Psychroserpens ponticola: one gene and its partner. The protein of the gene in region 1 binds, or shares a complex with, the protein of each later gene. Links are inferred from orthologs where the notes say so. Each region holds a gene or a part of one and is shown on either strand. Other genes may lie near its edges.

Region 1 (8,111 bases):
GTGACAATTTCAATTAAAACCACTTCCAATCCGACTATAATTAAATTTGAAGCTGACCAATTTCTAACTAAACACGAGAGCTTTGAATTCAACACTATTGATGATGCTGCACCATCTCCTTTAGCTCAGCAATTATTTTACTTGCCTTTTGTGAAAAAAGTTTACATTTCAGGGAATTTTATAGCTGTAGAACGCTTCAATATTGTAGAATGGTTAGATGTACAAGATGAAGTTGCTGAACAAATCGAAACTTACATAAACAAAGGAGGTGTTATAATCTCTGATACTTCTGCAAAAAAGAAAGTGCCTGTTACTATTTATGCTGAAAGCACTCCAAATCCAGCAGTGATTAAATTCGTTGCCAATAAAAAACTAGTTAATAACTATCATGAGTATAAGTCTATAGACGATGCAAAAAACTCACCTTTTGCATCTGAATTGTTTCATTTTCCTTTTGTGAAAAGTGTTTTTTTAGATGAAAACTTTGTTTCTATAACTAAATATGATATTGCGGATTGGAATGAAATCACATTGGAGTTACGTGAATTTATTAGAGTTTATATTGAAAACGCAAAAGAGATCGTACTCATTGACGAAAATAATTCTATTGAAAAATCGAATGAAGTTCTAGACACTAAATTTGAAGCTCATGATGATATTTCGAAAGAGATAATCAATATTCTTGAAGAATATGTTAAACCTGCTGTAGCAAGTGATGGTGGCAATATTGAATTTCAATCCTATGATGAAGATAGTAAAACGGTAAAAGTTATATTACAAGGCGCTTGTAGTGGATGCCCTTCTTCCACATTTACTCTAAAAAATGGTATAGAAAATATGCTAAAGGAAATGTTAAACGGAAAAGTTAATACTGTAGAAGCCATTAACGGCTAGGCATCCATCTTAATTTAAGATTATCGTAAAGCACTCTTTTTTAGAGTGTTTTACTAGTTAAAAAGTGATTTTTATTTAAAACAAAGTTAGTTTTTATTATTTTTTTATTATTTTTAATAAAAAGAAAATTATGAAAACTTCACACATTTTATTCATCGCTTTATTATTCCCTGTCATTTCTGCTTTTCCACAACAAGAACTCATAGGTGGTCAAGCTATTGGCGGAAGTCGAGTTAATCTACTTATTGATGTAACACCTGTAGTACTTAATGAATCTGTAGAAGGTTCACCTTACATAAATGAAAAATACTTACCTGCAACCATTTCAGCTTCTGAAGGAGATGTTTTTTATGTAAGGTATAATGCATTAAATGATATTTTCGAAGTTAAAGGCGACAAAAACAAAGCCTATTCTCTTAATAGATACAGAAGAGATATTGTAATTGAAATGCTTAACTTAAATAAAACATATCAAGTATTGGGTTATTATGACGATGAGAAGAATGAGAATTTTGGCTACTTTTTGTATTTAAGCAATCCCAACCCAAAAACCATTCTATTTAAAAAAGAGAAAATCACTTTTATTGATGAACAAAAGGCTTCTACTGGTTATGACTCTAGCAAACCTGCAAAATACAAAAGGTTAAATGATAAATTTTTCATTAAACTAGAAGATGAAAAAATACTTTCTGAATTACCTAGCAACAAAAAGGCTATAGCAAAATTATTTCCAAATCATCAAGATAAGGTTCTTAAATTTATTAAGGAAAACAGAATAAAAACTTCTAAAGAAGATGATTTAGTTCAGCTCATAAATTACATAAACACACTTTAGTTTATAAGATGCAAATCGTATTTAAACTGTTTATTTTTCTAACATAAATACATACGATTTTTTACAAAAAACACTTGTTTTTAGCTTGTAGTACTTTATTTACATAAAATTTAACAACCATCAGTAAACATTTACCTTAATCTTAACACATTATTCTTTCTAATTCGTCAATTTTTTGTTTTTTTTGAAAAAATTTTTTTATGAAAAAGACATATTTATTATTACTAGTAGTATTATTACCTATAATTTCTGTTTCTGGTCAAGAATTTTTGGCTGGACAAAGCGTCGGAGGAAGTCGCGTTTCCGGAATAATTTCTACTACTCCAATTGTTTTAAACGAATCGGTTGATGGTTCTCCATATACTAACAAAGAATATTTACCTGCTAAAATATCAGCTGCAGAAGGAAGTACATTTTTTGTAAGGTATAATGCCATGAGAGATGAATTTGAAGTTAAAGGACAAAACAACAAAGCATATTCACTAAACAGATATAGAAGAGATATCGTTGTAGAAATTGTTCCTTTAAAAAAGAAATATCAAGTATTTGGTTATTTCGATGAAAAACAAAATGAAAACTTTGGTTACTTCGTGTATTTAAGTGATTCTAATGCTTCAACGGTTTTACTTAAAAAAGAAAGGATTACGTTTATTGGTGAAAAAAGAGCTGTTACTAGTTACGACACTCCAAGATCAGCAAGATATAAAAGATGGGATGATAAATTTTTTATGAAGCTTGGAGAAGACAAAATAGTTAAAGAACTACCAAGAGGAAAGAAAGCTATTTCAAAGCTATTCCCAGAACATAAAACCGCAGTTTTTACCTTTTTAAAAGAAAATAAAATTAAAACATCTAGAGAAGAAGATTTAGTTCAATTAATGAATTATGTAAACTCACTTTAGATTATAGAAATACTGAATATATTAAAACCGAATGTGTTATCTAAAAAATAATCCATTCGGTTTTTTTATTTTTGTACATATTAAATAAAAAACAAACACTAATGGATTTACAAAAATGGATAGATAAAGGCTTCGAAATTATTATTGATTTCGGACCTAAAGTAGTGGGAGCAATAGCCATCTGGATTATTGGCTCATGGATTATTAAGTCTTTAATTAAAGGCTTAAGAAAAACTATGGAAAAAAGAGATTATGACGAAAGTCTCAAAAAATTCTTATTAAACTTATTAGGTTGGGTTTTAAAAATTGTACTCATTATAGTTGTTCTAGGAACTGTAGGTGTAGAAACAACATCTTTTGCTGCTATTCTTGCAGCTGCAGGTCTTGCAATTGGATTAGCACTTCAAGGCTCTCTTGGTAATTTTGCAGGAGGTGTTTTACTTATGATTTTTAAACCAATGAAAGTTGGAGATTTAATTGAAGCACAAGGAGAGTTAGGAGTTGTAAAAGAAATTGAGATTTTTACAACCAAACTAACTGGACTTTCTAATAGAGAAATCATTATTCCTAATGGAGCGCTTTCTAATGGTAATATTATTAATTATACTACTGAAGGTACTAGACGTGTCGATTTAGTTTTTGGTGTTGGTTATGATTCTGACATCAAAAAAACTAAAGAAGTGCTTACAAAAGTATTAACATCGCATCCTAAAGTACTTAAAGACCCTGCTCCTGCTGTAACTGTTATGGAGTTAGCTGATAGTTCTATAAATTTTGCTGTACGTCCTTGGTGTAATAGTGAAGATTATTGGGATGTATATTTTGATGTTACTGAAAACACTAAAGAAGCTCTTGATGCTGCTGGAATTGAAATCCCTTATCCTCATCAAGTTGAAATACACAAAAATGAATAGATTTTTATTTTTTAGATTTTAATGCTATAAAATCTTTTAAATAAAATGGCTCAAAATAGGCGACATCTTCGATGTCGCTTTTTTTATACTTTTGGTACGCTAAAAAACTCATTTCATTTGCTGAAGGCAACTTCCCTTCGACAAAAACAGCATTTGGATGGTCTATCATTTTTTTTGTTTTCTCAACACCATTACCAATAAAATAAACTTTACCATCTTCTAAATACTCTGAAAATGAATTATCATCTAAAACTTGAGCTTCAACATTTCTTAATTCAGCATAAGAATTGCTATAAATAGCAGAATACACTTCTAAACGACGCGCATCTAACATTGGCACAATATTTCCTTGATTAATTTTTACCTGATGTGCCAACGCATTTAAGGTTGATACAGAAATAAGCGGAATATTTAACGCATAACAAAGACCTTTAGCCGCTGAAACTCCAATTCGTAATCCTGTATAAGAACCTGGCCCTTTACTCACAGCAATTGCATCAATTTCCTTAAGGGTGAGTTTCGCAGATTTAATTACATCATCGATAAAAACGTGTAATGATTCTGCATGCGAATAATTAACATTATTATCTTCCTTTAAAACTAAAGTCTCTCCTTCTTTTGAAAGAGAGACTGAGCAATTTGTTGTTGACGTTTCTATATTTAATAGGATTGCCATATTAATTAGGAATTAAATTATTCATCAGAAGATACTTCTTCATCTTTTCCTGTGTTTTTGTCTTTTATTTTATCGCCAGAATTTAAGGTTTTAGAAACAATGTTATATGGACCAGTAATAATTTCATCATTTTCCTTTAACCCTGAAATCACTTCAATATTAGTATCATCTTGGATTCCGGTTTTGACAACTCTTAACTTAGCCTCACCATTTTCAGAAATAAAAACACATTCAAATTTCTCTTCACTTTCAGGTTTAATAGTTTCTGAAGACCTTTGTTTATAATCTTTTTTAACTGAAGATGTATCTGTTTTTATAACAATTGAACTTATTGGAACTGCGACAATCTTATTACGTTTATCAGTAATAACATCTACAGTAGCAGTCATTCCTGGTCTAAATGGCGAATAAAAATCTGGCTTACCTTCCATAAGGTCTAGATAAGATTCTTCAAGTATTCTAACTTTAACTCTAAAGTTAGTTACCTGATCTGCTGTTAAAGTTCCAGCAGCAGAATTCGCGATTTCTGTAACTATGCCTTTAAATTCTTTCTTTAAATAAGCGTCAACTTCTACTATTGTAGAATCGCCAATTTGAACCTTTACAATGTCATTTTCATTAACATCAACCTCAACTTCCATATTATTAAGGTTGGCTACTCTTAATATTTCTGTACCTGCCATTTGCTGAGTTCCTACAACTCGTTCACCTAACTCTACATTAAGCAGCGATATCGTACCACTCATTGGAGCATATATTTCAGTACGACTCAAATTATCGTTTGCTTCATTTACAGAAGCTGCTGCACTTTGAACACTATAATATGCAGAACTTCTTCCTGCAACTGCAGTTTCATAAGCTGCAGTTGATCTGTCCCAATCTGCTTTAGAAATAACCCCTTTATCAAAAAGCGATTTGTTTCTATCATAATCTGCCTTAGCTTGTTTTAATGTTGCTTCAGCTTGCTCTAAACCTGCTTTAATATTTTGGTATGTAGCTTGTGATCGACTTACAGCAGATTGAATTAAATCTGGATTAACTCTAACGAGTAAGTCTCCTTTTTTTACTTGTTGACCTTCTTTAAAGGGAAGTTCAAGGATTTCACCTGAAACCTCACTTGAAATTTTCACTTCTACTTCTGGCTGAATCTTTCCTGTTGCAGAAACTGTTTCAACGATATCAACTAAAGTAACTTTCTTTATTTCTACTTCTTTATGATTACCTTTTTCACCAAACCAACCCATTGTTTTCCCAATCACTAAAGCGGCTATAAGGATGACAAGAACAAGAAGGCAAATTTTTACTGTTTTACTCATTTTATGTTAATTTAAGTCGGTTATTGGTAGCCCAAAATAAAATTCTAAGACTTTGAGCTTAAAAATATAATCATATTTTGTTCGTATTACATCAGATTGAGAGTTTTCGTAAACAATACGAGATTGATTAAAATCAAATGCATTTGACATCCCTACATCATAACGTTCTTTTGCATATTCAAAGGCTAATAGACGAGCTTCTTCTGTTTGCAAAGCAGCCTCATACGTTTTTTTTGAATTTTTAGCATCATTATACGCTTGGTATACCGTTGATTCTAAGTCTATTTTGGCTTGTTCTAATAGATACTTTGAACGCTCAACTTCAACTTTACTACGTTTTACATTATTACGAGTTGTAAATCTATTAAAGATAGGAACATTCAATTGAACACCAACCGATGTACCATCAAATAAATACAATTGATCAATAAAAGGAATATCTTCTCCAGTAAATGGATTTAATTGAGTACTTGCCCATCTTGTATTATAACCCCAAAATCCTGAAAGCGTTGGATAATAATTGGTTTTTTGCAATTCTAAATCTTTTTCTGCTAATTCAAAATTGGTTTGTGCTATTTTTACATCATTGACTTCTTCTTTTGCTTTTTCAACAATCTCAGTAGCTTGTTTTTCTAAGATATCACCTCCAACCAATCCGTAATCATCATCTGAAATATCAAAAGTTTCATAATCTTTCAATTGTAACATTTGAGCTAAGCCCAATTTTGAAATAAATAAGGTGTTCTCAGCAGCAATAATTTGTTGAAGTTGCGTTGCATCTGTGGCTTTTAATTCTAATAAATCACCTCTAGGAAGTACTCCTGCATCCACTAATTGTTGGGTGTTTTCTATATTTCCTTTTGTAACATCATTTTGAGACATTAAAACTTTAAGTTGCTCTCTATTAAAAAGAATTTGCAAAAATGAATTTGCTACAAATAATGAAATATCGTCTTTCATTTTATCTAAACGATACTCTGAGGCCATTTTATTAATTTTAGCACGCTGAAGTGTTTTCCAATTCGCAAGGCCACTAAAAATATTGACGCCAGAATTAATTGCGCCAGAAACAGATCTAAACGTATTGTTTTCAAACTGATTGGTAGCTGGATTAATATTAGCTCCAGTATTAACACTATAGGATCCATTTGCACTTAAAGTGGGTAGAAAATTACTTCTTGCTTGATTCTTATTTATATCGGCTAAATTTACATCTAGCTCAGATTGTGCAATAGAAATATTATTTTCTAAAGCATGATTAACACACTCTAATAATGTCCATTTTTTTTCTTGTGCGTTGACTAAAACTCCACAAAGAAGTAATGCTATGATGATTGATTTTTTCATAATGTCTTATATGTCTAGATAAATCCTAAAGTGTTACACTAAATGTTAAAATTATTATTGATCAAATTATTCGAAACCTTGAATTTGGTTCCAAACCTTAATTTTATCGTCTTTTGTGATGCCACTTTTAACCTCAACAAAGATACCATCGCTAATTCCTAATTCTAATTCTTTTCTTTCAAATTTTTGATCTCCAACCTCAACTTCAACGTAAGGTTTTTTAGTTTCATCATCGTATTGCACTAAAGCTTCTTTAATCGCTAGTACTTTTTCAGCTTTTTCTAAGATAATTGAAGCATTAGCGCTTAAGCCCGCTCTAATGAATATTGAATCCATTTTTTTAAGTGTTCCTTTTATTTCAAACTGAATGGCACCATTTTCTTCAACACCTTTTGGAGCAATATAATCTAAAATTGCATCAAATTTCTGGTCTTCAATGGCTCCAACCGTAATTTCTAGAGGTAAGCCTTCTTTAATTTTCCCTACTTCACTTTCATCAACTTTTCCTTCAAAAATCATTTGCTTCACGTCTGCCAGAGATGCTATTGAAGTTCCTTCATTAAAGTTATTAGCTTCAATGACTTGGTTTCCTGCTTTTACAGGCACGTCTAACACCATTCCAGAAACGGTTGCTCTTACTTGAGTTTGAGCCACACTTCCTAAACCTGATGTTGTTCCTGTTTTTATAATATCGTAATTCTGACGTGATTGAGTCACATCAATTCTTGCTTGTCCAACGCGTTGTTTCGCCTGTAAATACGTATTATTAATTTCATCAAATTGATTAGCAGAAATAACACCCTTGTCAAATAAAGCCTTTTGACGATCATAGATCGCTTGCTGCGTTTTAAAATTAATCTCAGCAGTTTGCAATGCATTACTATTCGATGAGATATTATTTTTTGCACTTGTAAGGTTTGACACATTAGGAATGACTCTAATTTGTGCAATCAAATCACCTTGCTTTACATATTCGCCAGCTTCAATAAATATTTCTTCAATAACACCAGAAATATTAGGCTTTATTAGTATTTCTTCTTTAGGAACAATACTTCCTGTAGCCACTGTTTTAACTACTATAGTTTGCTCTGAAGGCTCTTCAGAAGTATATTTTACTGGATCTTCTTGACCTTTAAGCCAAAAGAAATATAAGGCTCCTAAAAAACCGAATACTATAATAAGTAAAATGATAATTGTTCTTGTTCTTTTCATGAGTTGATTGTTATG
Region 2 (8,186 bases), 1.3 Mb from region 1 along the record:
AAAGAGAAACAAGTACCTGTCCAGCAACAAATGCTTGCGATAGTGGAAACCCATGGGCTGATGATAATACCATAAATAATATTATGAGTTATTATTCATGTACAGATTTAATGACTAACGATCAAAAAACAAGAGTTAGAGCTGCAATGGAAGGTACATCACTTGTAAATTCTAAAGGTGATGAGCCTGTAGATCCAACTTATGCAGCTCCAGTTGCTGTTTGTAGTAATAACTTAACTTCTACTAATTCTGCTGGTATTCTCGGTGTTGAATTAAACGGAGTTTCATTTACATCGTTTTCTTCTGCTAGTGATGGCGGAAATATTGATGATTCTGGAAATTGCTCTAATTATTTTGAAATCGATGCGTCAACTTCAAATACAATAAATGTAACTATGTTTCCAAGTAATTTTCAACAATTAGCAATTTGGATTGATTGGAATGACGATGGAGATTTTAATGATGATGCAGAAAAACAACATTATTCTGAAGATATTCTTGAAGATTCAGTCGTTCCTGTTACTTTAACTTATCCTTCATCTATTCCTTATGATGATTATGTTAGAATTCGATTACTTACTGAATTAGATAATAGATATGGTGCGAGTAGTATTGACGATTTACCTTGTGATATGTCTTTACAATATGGACAATCAGAAGATTATGCCATTTATGTGATGCCAGATCTTGCAGGTCCAACAACCTACACCTATAATAATGGATGGTCACCAAGTGATCCAAATGGCGTTGCTACTGCTGGCGAAGATATTATAATTGCTTCTGGAAATGCTAGTATTAATTCAAATACAACTTGTAATAGTTTAACAGTAAATGCTGGAGCTGGCCTTACAGTCGATTCAGGAGCGACACTTACGGCTTCTAACGGTTTAACTTTAGAATCTAGCTCAACGTCTTACTCTAGTTTAATTCTTGATGGGTCTGTTGCTGGAACAATTAATTATGAACGTCATGTAAACATCAATGGTTCTGGTGAAACTGGAAATAACGATTTAATTTCTGCGCCTTTAACTGGTCAAGAATTTGATGACTTTGTAACTGCTAATCCAAATATTTTAAACAATGGCACCTTATATTTATTTGGTCCTTTTGACAAAACTATAGGAGACTATACAACCTACAATGGTTCAGCAACAACAACTCTAGATGCAGGTATTGGTTATAGAGCAGCATCAAGTGACAATGACACATTTACATTTACTGGAGCTGCCAATAGCGGAACAGTAACTCAAGATATTACATATTCTGGACCAACAGATGAACAATGGAACCTTGTTGGAAATCCATATCCTTCATATTTAAATGTGCAAGCATTTCTTAATCACGAAGTAAGTTCTGGTGTGAATAATTTAGATTTAATGAATACAGGAACTGCTGCGATATATGGATATGATGGAAATGCTGCAGACGGTTGGGTTATTTATAACCTAGCAAATACTAATGCGTCAACTGTAATTGCACCTGGTCAAGGATTCTTTGTAAGTGCAGACCCAACGAATGCACCGCTTTACGATTTAGAATTCACACCTACAATGCGATCTACTGGTACAAGTGACGATTTTATTTTAGGTCGTTCTGCAAATTCAACAAATTCAGTTTTAAGCAAATTATTTTTATCAAATTCAACTAAAACGTCAAATACAAGTATCTACTTTATTGAAGGTACAACGAGAGGTTTAGATAATGGCTATGATGCTAGTTCTTACCAAAGAATGTCTGGTGAACTTTCAATATTTACGCATCTTTTAGAAGACAATAATGGGTTAGATATCGCAATTCAATCATTACCATACAATGACTTTAATGATGTTGTGATTCCTTTAGGCATAAACGCAGGAGCAGGAAATCAAATGACTATAGGTCTTGAGACTAGTTCATCGTTACCTTCTAACATTAATGTATATTTAGAAGATACTCAAAAGAATACGTTTACATTACTGAATACTTCAGATTATGTATTTACACCTACAACTGATCTAGCTGGTGTTGGTCGTTTCTTTTTGAGATATTCTTCAAATACTATTGCTTTAAATTCAAATGATGACCTTAATGAGTTAATCATTTATCCAAATGAAAGTCATAACGATATTATCATTAAAGGGATGCTAACTGCAACAACAAATGCTGATTTGTATGATATTCAAGGACGTTTGGTATTAAGTAATACATTAGATCAATCTAACTTGACCAATACAATTGATGTATCATCAATTAGTTCTGGCGTTTATATTATTAGAGTTTCTAATAAAAATAGCACTAAGACACAAAAACTTATTATTAAATAGTAAAAAATTTATTCTTAAAAAAATTGAAATATAAACTGCCACTAAACTTAATTAGTGGCAGTTTTTTTTTCTAATGTAGAACGTTTAATCTTACATTAGAACCACATAAATTATTATTTATTATTCCCAATAATAGTAAGCGTTTGATTTATCCAATCACTATCAAAATCTAATGCTATCTCAGGAGTAATACCTTTGCCCTCATATTCATAAAATTCGTGGAAGTTCATGTCTGTAGGTGTTATTCTAAAATAACCTGAAGGTGTATCATAGCTTCTGCCGTAATTAAGTCCATAAGCGATGATTCCAAAAGTAGCTTGACCTAAGTGTTGAGTGTTTTTTAAATTTTTAAGTTTTACTGTAAATTGCTCACCATTACTCCCTGTAAAACAATTAGTTAAAACATAAATATTTTTATTTTTTAAAAGCTTCAAAAACGGGTCTGAGAATTTTTTATTTCCACCACTATTACTTCTAAGGTCAACGATAACATTCTCAGCAGTAAGTTTATTTTCAACATCTTTAAAGAATTTTTGATGTTCACTTTTCTTACTGTTACTGAAATCTCCAAAGTATAAGTACTGTGTATTCTCATTGATTTGTTTAAAATCTAATTGAGGCAAACTAGCGTCACGAAATTCGTTGTTATCTGTGTTCCCTTCTTTTTTATAAGACCATAATCTGCCATTTTCAAAAGTGAAGCTTTTTACTTGACTAGGTGTTCTAGTAATTCTATCATAATGATATACATTATATTTATGACCAGTTGTATGTGTCGCGTAAAATCTAATTTCCCCAGCTTCCCATTGATTCAAACTACTTTCTAAAACCACACCAATTAAGTCTTTTTGGTTGCCTGCATAATAGATACCAATTTTTTGCTCATCACCATAATAATCATAAATCCCTTCTATATCTTCTAGTGCTTTTTTAGATAATTCTTCTTGTAATTCTGAAAGATTACGAGTAGTTCTAGGATGGTTTTTATACCGCTCTGTAGCCTTGAAAGCTGCTAACTTAATCTCATCTTTTGAATCTTCTTCAGATAAATAAATTTCATTTACTTTAATTGATGCATGGTTATCATTAATGAAAGACATTTGTTTTAATAGCATTTTATAGCAATCTTCAATTAAAATGGGCTGTTGCATTTTAGTTGAAAGTGTATGATATGAATTTGTAAACTGAGTCGCTTTTTCGCCTTTTATTTGCTTCTTATATGAAGGCATTTTTTTAATTTTTTGAACTATAAAATCCAAATCAGTTTTGCAATCGCAGGTATGAGATTGAGAAAAAGCTGAAGCTACTGTGAATAAAAAAATGATACAAATTGCTGTTGAAATTTTCATTATTAATTGATTTATGTGATTAAATTTTCTGAAACAAATATATTTCAGAAATCACATATAATCGAATTACAATAGGTGTTTGGGACGAAACACACTTAATCTGTGGCGGAATTTAACTGTGCTTTTACATTATCTAAATACGTTTTAGAAATTGGCACTTCAATATCGTATGCGAGTAATAAAAAATGTTTCCCTTTTTCAGTTTTCCAAGATTGAAAATGAAATGGGTTGATAATAAAACTACGATGTGTTCTTAATAATTCTGGAAATGATTCGTCAATAACAGATAATTTATTTCTGATGAGTGTTTTCTTTAAATTAGCTCCATTGAAATAAAAAACTTCGATATAATTATCAGAAGATTGAATGCAGATTAATTCATTTAACTGAAGTCGTAAACTTTCATAATTGCCTTCCCCTTGAATTTCAATTTTTTGTTCTTCTAATTTCTTCTCTTTATATTTTCCGAAGGCAAAGCGACCTATTATTACAATTGGCAATATGGTTAGCATCGCAGGGAAAATAATTGATTTCAGATGATACCAAAAAGTGTAAGCATTTGGATGCCATTCCACAATGAAATGCAAGTAAAAAAGACGTAATCCAAAAATTGCAAAAACTATAAATAAACCTAAAACGAGTAGTTCTTTTGAAAGTTTCCATTTAGCGTTACTTTTTTTTAACAACCACATCTGAAACGGAAGAACCATAACATACAACAAGGCTCCTATTAATCCGTAAAGAGGTAAATATATTAATTTTTCTGTGTTTTCAAACTCATTCACATCAAGTGGTTCTGTGAAATATAGAAATACAAAAATCCAAACACATAAACCTAATGCAATGAGCAAATGGTGTTTTATTGAAGGATCAAATGGATATGTTTTAGACACTAGTAAATTTTATGCTTAAAAATAAAACTTCAATATAGAACTACCAATAACAAAGACATCAAAAATTTTGTAAAAACTCATAAAATAGCGTTCTTGCTAATATGTTTAATAAGAAACGTTACTATTATTTAATTAAGATTCAATACTTAGGATATCGATTTCATGGTTGGCAAAAACAACCTAAACTGAAAACGATTCATTTAATGATAGATAGAACACTAAATTTCATTCTTAAAGGCAAAGATTTTAAAACCTTAGGCTCTGGAAGAACTGATGCCATGGTTTCTGCAAATGAAACGGCATTCGAACTTTTTATTTATGAAAAGATAGAAGACGAAACGGCCTTTTTAGAATTGTTTAATCACAACCTTCCACAAGACTTAAGAGCTTTAGCAATAGAAGAAGTTGATGCCGAATTTAACATCATTCAGCATTCAAAAATTAAAGAATATATTTACCTATTCACATTCGGACAAAAATGTCATCCGTTTTGTGCACCTTTAATGACTACCATTCTTGATGATTTGGATATTGAACTTATGAAAAAAGGTGCAACTCTTTTCGAAGGAGTGCATAATTTCAAACCGTATTGTTTTAGAGCTACAGACAAAGGGTTGTATATTCGAGAAGTTGAAAGCTGTCAATTGGTTGAAAACACTTTGTATACTGCAAATTTCTTTCCGAAGCAAACATACACGCTAATTGTAAAAGGAAAAGGTTTTGGACGTAATCAAATTCGGCTAATGATGGGAACACTAATCAAATTGGGTAGAGGAGAAGTGGACTTAAATTACATTCAAAATTCATTAAAACCTGAAAGTACAGAAGTGATGGATTTTATTGCTCCTGCTTCTGGACTAATTTTAAATTCAGTGAATTTTGAATAAGCTAGTCTAGTTTTCTATTTTTAAAAATTGCCCAACTCACGAATACCAAAGCACTAAAAAGTATAGAATTCTCTATAATATACGATGCAATAATAATTATGATATCAGTATTAAACTGATTTGTTTCCATCATGTAATCTCTATGATATGATGCATTAATAATTACTAATTTTTCAAACATTGATCCTGAGAAAAGAGAAACAATAAACACTAAAAATGTAATGCTAAAAATATTTAGCATTTTATTAGCGATTCTTTTTAACCAGAAAAACTGAAGCAATCCACAAAAAACAATTGGCCTGATTAACATAAGCCAATAAGCCCAAGCATATGGACCAGTAGCTCTTTCAGAAAAGAAATCAAATTCTTTCGAAGCGTAATAAAAACCTAAAGACACTGTATAAATAACCATGTAAAAAATGGCTAAGTTTCTTGACACAAAAACTGCATACTCAATAAATATTTTTAGTTCTTTCTTTTTAAAGAAAACAAAAACCACTAAAGCCAATATTGTTACTATACCAAATCCGAAAAACAATCCTTCAAGAAATTCACAGATAGCTCTAATTATTTTATATGCCTGAGTATCCATTTACAATTTACTTTTGGCATGCTCTAGACCCAATTCAATATAATACAATAATTCTATTTCGGTTGTAATACCATCTTGTGAAACATAAACAAATTCTTTCATTGGTCGTTTTGTAAAATCCATTGGTCTTACATTATCTTTGACTAATTCTGCTTCTATTTTATCTGAAAGAATTCTTACCATTAAATCTTCTTTAACGATACCAACAGTCATTTTTCCATTATATAAATAACAGATGCCTCCAAACATTTTCTTTTCAGTGAATGCCTCAGGAAATAATTTAAGCTGTTCTCTTATTCTGTTTGCGAGTTGTTCGTTGAAAGCCATAATTTAAATTTTCAGCCTTGAAGATGCCATGACACGTTGATCTGCGTAATTACCTTCTAAATATTTAAAATGCCCAACGATGGCTATCATTGCGGCATTATCAGTCGTGTATTCAAACTTTGGAATGTAGGTCGTCCAGCCAAACTTTTGTTCTCCATCTTTCAATGCTTGCCGAATTCCAGTATTTGCCGAAACACCTCCACCAATTGCGATATGAGTAATGCCAGTTTCTTTAGTCGCTAGTTTCAACTTGTCAATTAAAATTCCAATAATTGTATATTGGATAGAGGCACAAATGTCATTCAAATTCGCTTCAATAAAATTCGGGTTGGCTTTAACTTGTTTCTGAATGAAATATAATATCTGAGTTTTCAATCCTGAAAAACTAAAATTCAAGCCGCCAACTTTTGGCTTTGTAAATTGATATGCTTTCGGGTTTCCTAGCTTTGCTCGTCTATCAATTTCTGGTCCAGCAGGATAACCTAAACCTAAAATTTTTCCACTTTTGTCAAATGCTTCACCAACAGCATCATCAATAGTTTCTCCTATAACATCCATTTCAAAATATGAAGACACATTTACAATTTGCGTATGTCCTCCAGAAATGGTCATTGCCAAAAACGGGAAAGGCGGTTTAACAAAATCTGGTTCTTCAATAAAATGAGCCAAAATATGAGCTTGCATATGGTTCACATCTATCAAAGGAATATCTAATCCGTAAGCCAATGATTTTGCAAAAGAAGTGCCAACCAATAACGAACCCATTAATCCTGGTCCACGAGTAAAAGCGATGGCACTTAATTGTGATTTATCAATATTCGCTTTTTTTAGCGCTTGATCTACAACAGGAACTATGTTTTGTTGATGTGCTCTTGATGCCAATTCAGGAACAACGCCTCCATAAGCTTCATGTATTTTTTGAGTCGCTACAATGTTGCTCAAAATTTTACCGTTAAGCATTACTGCTGCTGCAGTATCATCACATGACGACTCAATTGCAAGAATATATATATTTTGTGAGCTCATTAATATAAATTAGGCACAATAATTGTTAATTTTGAGGTCAAAGTTATAACTTTTAAAGGCGTATCAAAAAATTCCTAAAAATACTATCAAAAATAGTAGCAATTGTTTTATTGCTGTTCATCATTTTGGTGCTAATATTATCTATTCCTGCAGTTCAAACTTCTTTGGGAAAATATGCAACAAATTGGGTTAATGATGAATTTGGTACAAATATCAATATTGGAAAAGTCGGACTTCAATTTAATGGTGATGTTGAGTTAAAAGAAATCTACGTTGAAGACTATAAAAAAGACACCCTTATTGCCATTCAAGAATTAAACACTTCAATTCTTAACTATAGGAACCTTTCAAATGGTAAACTCAATTTCGGTGACATTGATATTATTAATTTAATATTCAATATTAAAACCTATGAAGGAGAATCAGATACTAATCTAGACGTATTTGTTGCAAGATTTGATGAAGATAATCCACGTCCTGGAAAAAGCGGATTCTTATTATCTTCTAGTGATGTTTCAATTTATGAGAGTACATTTCGACTTATTGATGAAAATAGAGAAACACATAAAGTTTTAGAGTTTACCGATTTAAATATAAACGCAACAAATTTTGTAATTGATGGTAGCGATGTAAGAACCCGAATTAACACATTGGCATTTGTAGATAGTAGAGGTGCTCATATTAAAAATCTCATGACAGATTTTGAGTATACGCTTACGCATATGAATTTTAATAATCTAAGCATTAAAACCGATAAGTCAATTTTAAAAGGGAAATTACGTTTTGATTACAATCGTGAAGATTTCAAA

The links.
Region 2: the proteins of tsaB (region 1) and tsaD are in contact, whole or in part, in a solved structure (PDB 4WQ4), measured with the Escherichia coli proteins. The link is inferred for Psychroserpens ponticola from one-to-one orthologs.

Annotation. Positions count from the first base shown.
Region 1 is NZ_CP116221.1:213,546-221,656, reverse strand. Bases 2,386-5,130 are described here. They hold tsaB (tRNA (adenosine(37)-N6)-threonylcarbamoyltransferase complex dimerization subunit type 1 TsaB), read right to left. Parts: upstream 4,222-5,130; coding sequence 3,550-4,221; downstream 2,386-3,549. Other genes in these bases: MUN68_RS00885 (efflux RND transporter periplasmic adaptor subunit), read right to left, coding at 4,239-5,130; MUN68_RS00895 (mechanosensitive ion channel family protein), read left to right, coding at 2,733-3,545; MUN68_RS00900 (hypothetical protein), read left to right, coding at 2,386-2,631. Outside these bases: MUN68_RS00910 (NifU family protein), read left to right, coding at 1-894; MUN68_RS00905 (hypothetical protein), read left to right, coding at 1,025-1,729; more of MUN68_RS00900, read left to right, coding at 1,930-2,385; more of MUN68_RS00885, read right to left, coding at 5,131-5,537; MUN68_RS00880 (TolC family protein), read right to left, coding at 5,544-6,884; MUN68_RS00875 (efflux RND transporter periplasmic adaptor subunit), read right to left, coding at 6,951-8,096. UniProt on the Escherichia coli protein: Required for the formation of a threonylcarbamoyl group on adenosine at position 37 (t(6)A37) in tRNAs that read codons beginning with adenine.
Region 2 is NZ_CP116221.1:1,558,531-1,566,716, reverse strand. Bases 5,367-8,186 are described here. They hold tsaD (tRNA (adenosine(37)-N6)-threonylcarbamoyltransferase complex transferase subunit TsaD), read right to left. Parts: upstream 7,378-8,186; coding sequence 6,355-7,377; downstream 5,367-6,354. Other genes in these bases: MUN68_RS06870 (translocation/assembly module TamB domain-containing protein), read left to right, coding at 7,542-8,186; MUN68_RS06880 (TfoX/Sxy family protein), read right to left, coding at 6,025-6,351; MUN68_RS06885 (hypothetical protein), read right to left, coding at 5,434-6,024; MUN68_RS06890 (tRNA pseudouridine synthase A), read left to right, coding at 5,367-5,432. Also shown: MUN68_RS06905 (zinc-dependent metalloprotease), read left to right, coding at 1-2,303; MUN68_RS06900 (S41 family peptidase), read right to left, coding at 2,417-3,652; MUN68_RS06895 (LytTR family DNA-binding domain-containing protein), read right to left, coding at 3,748-4,545; more of MUN68_RS06890, read left to right, coding at 4,647-5,366.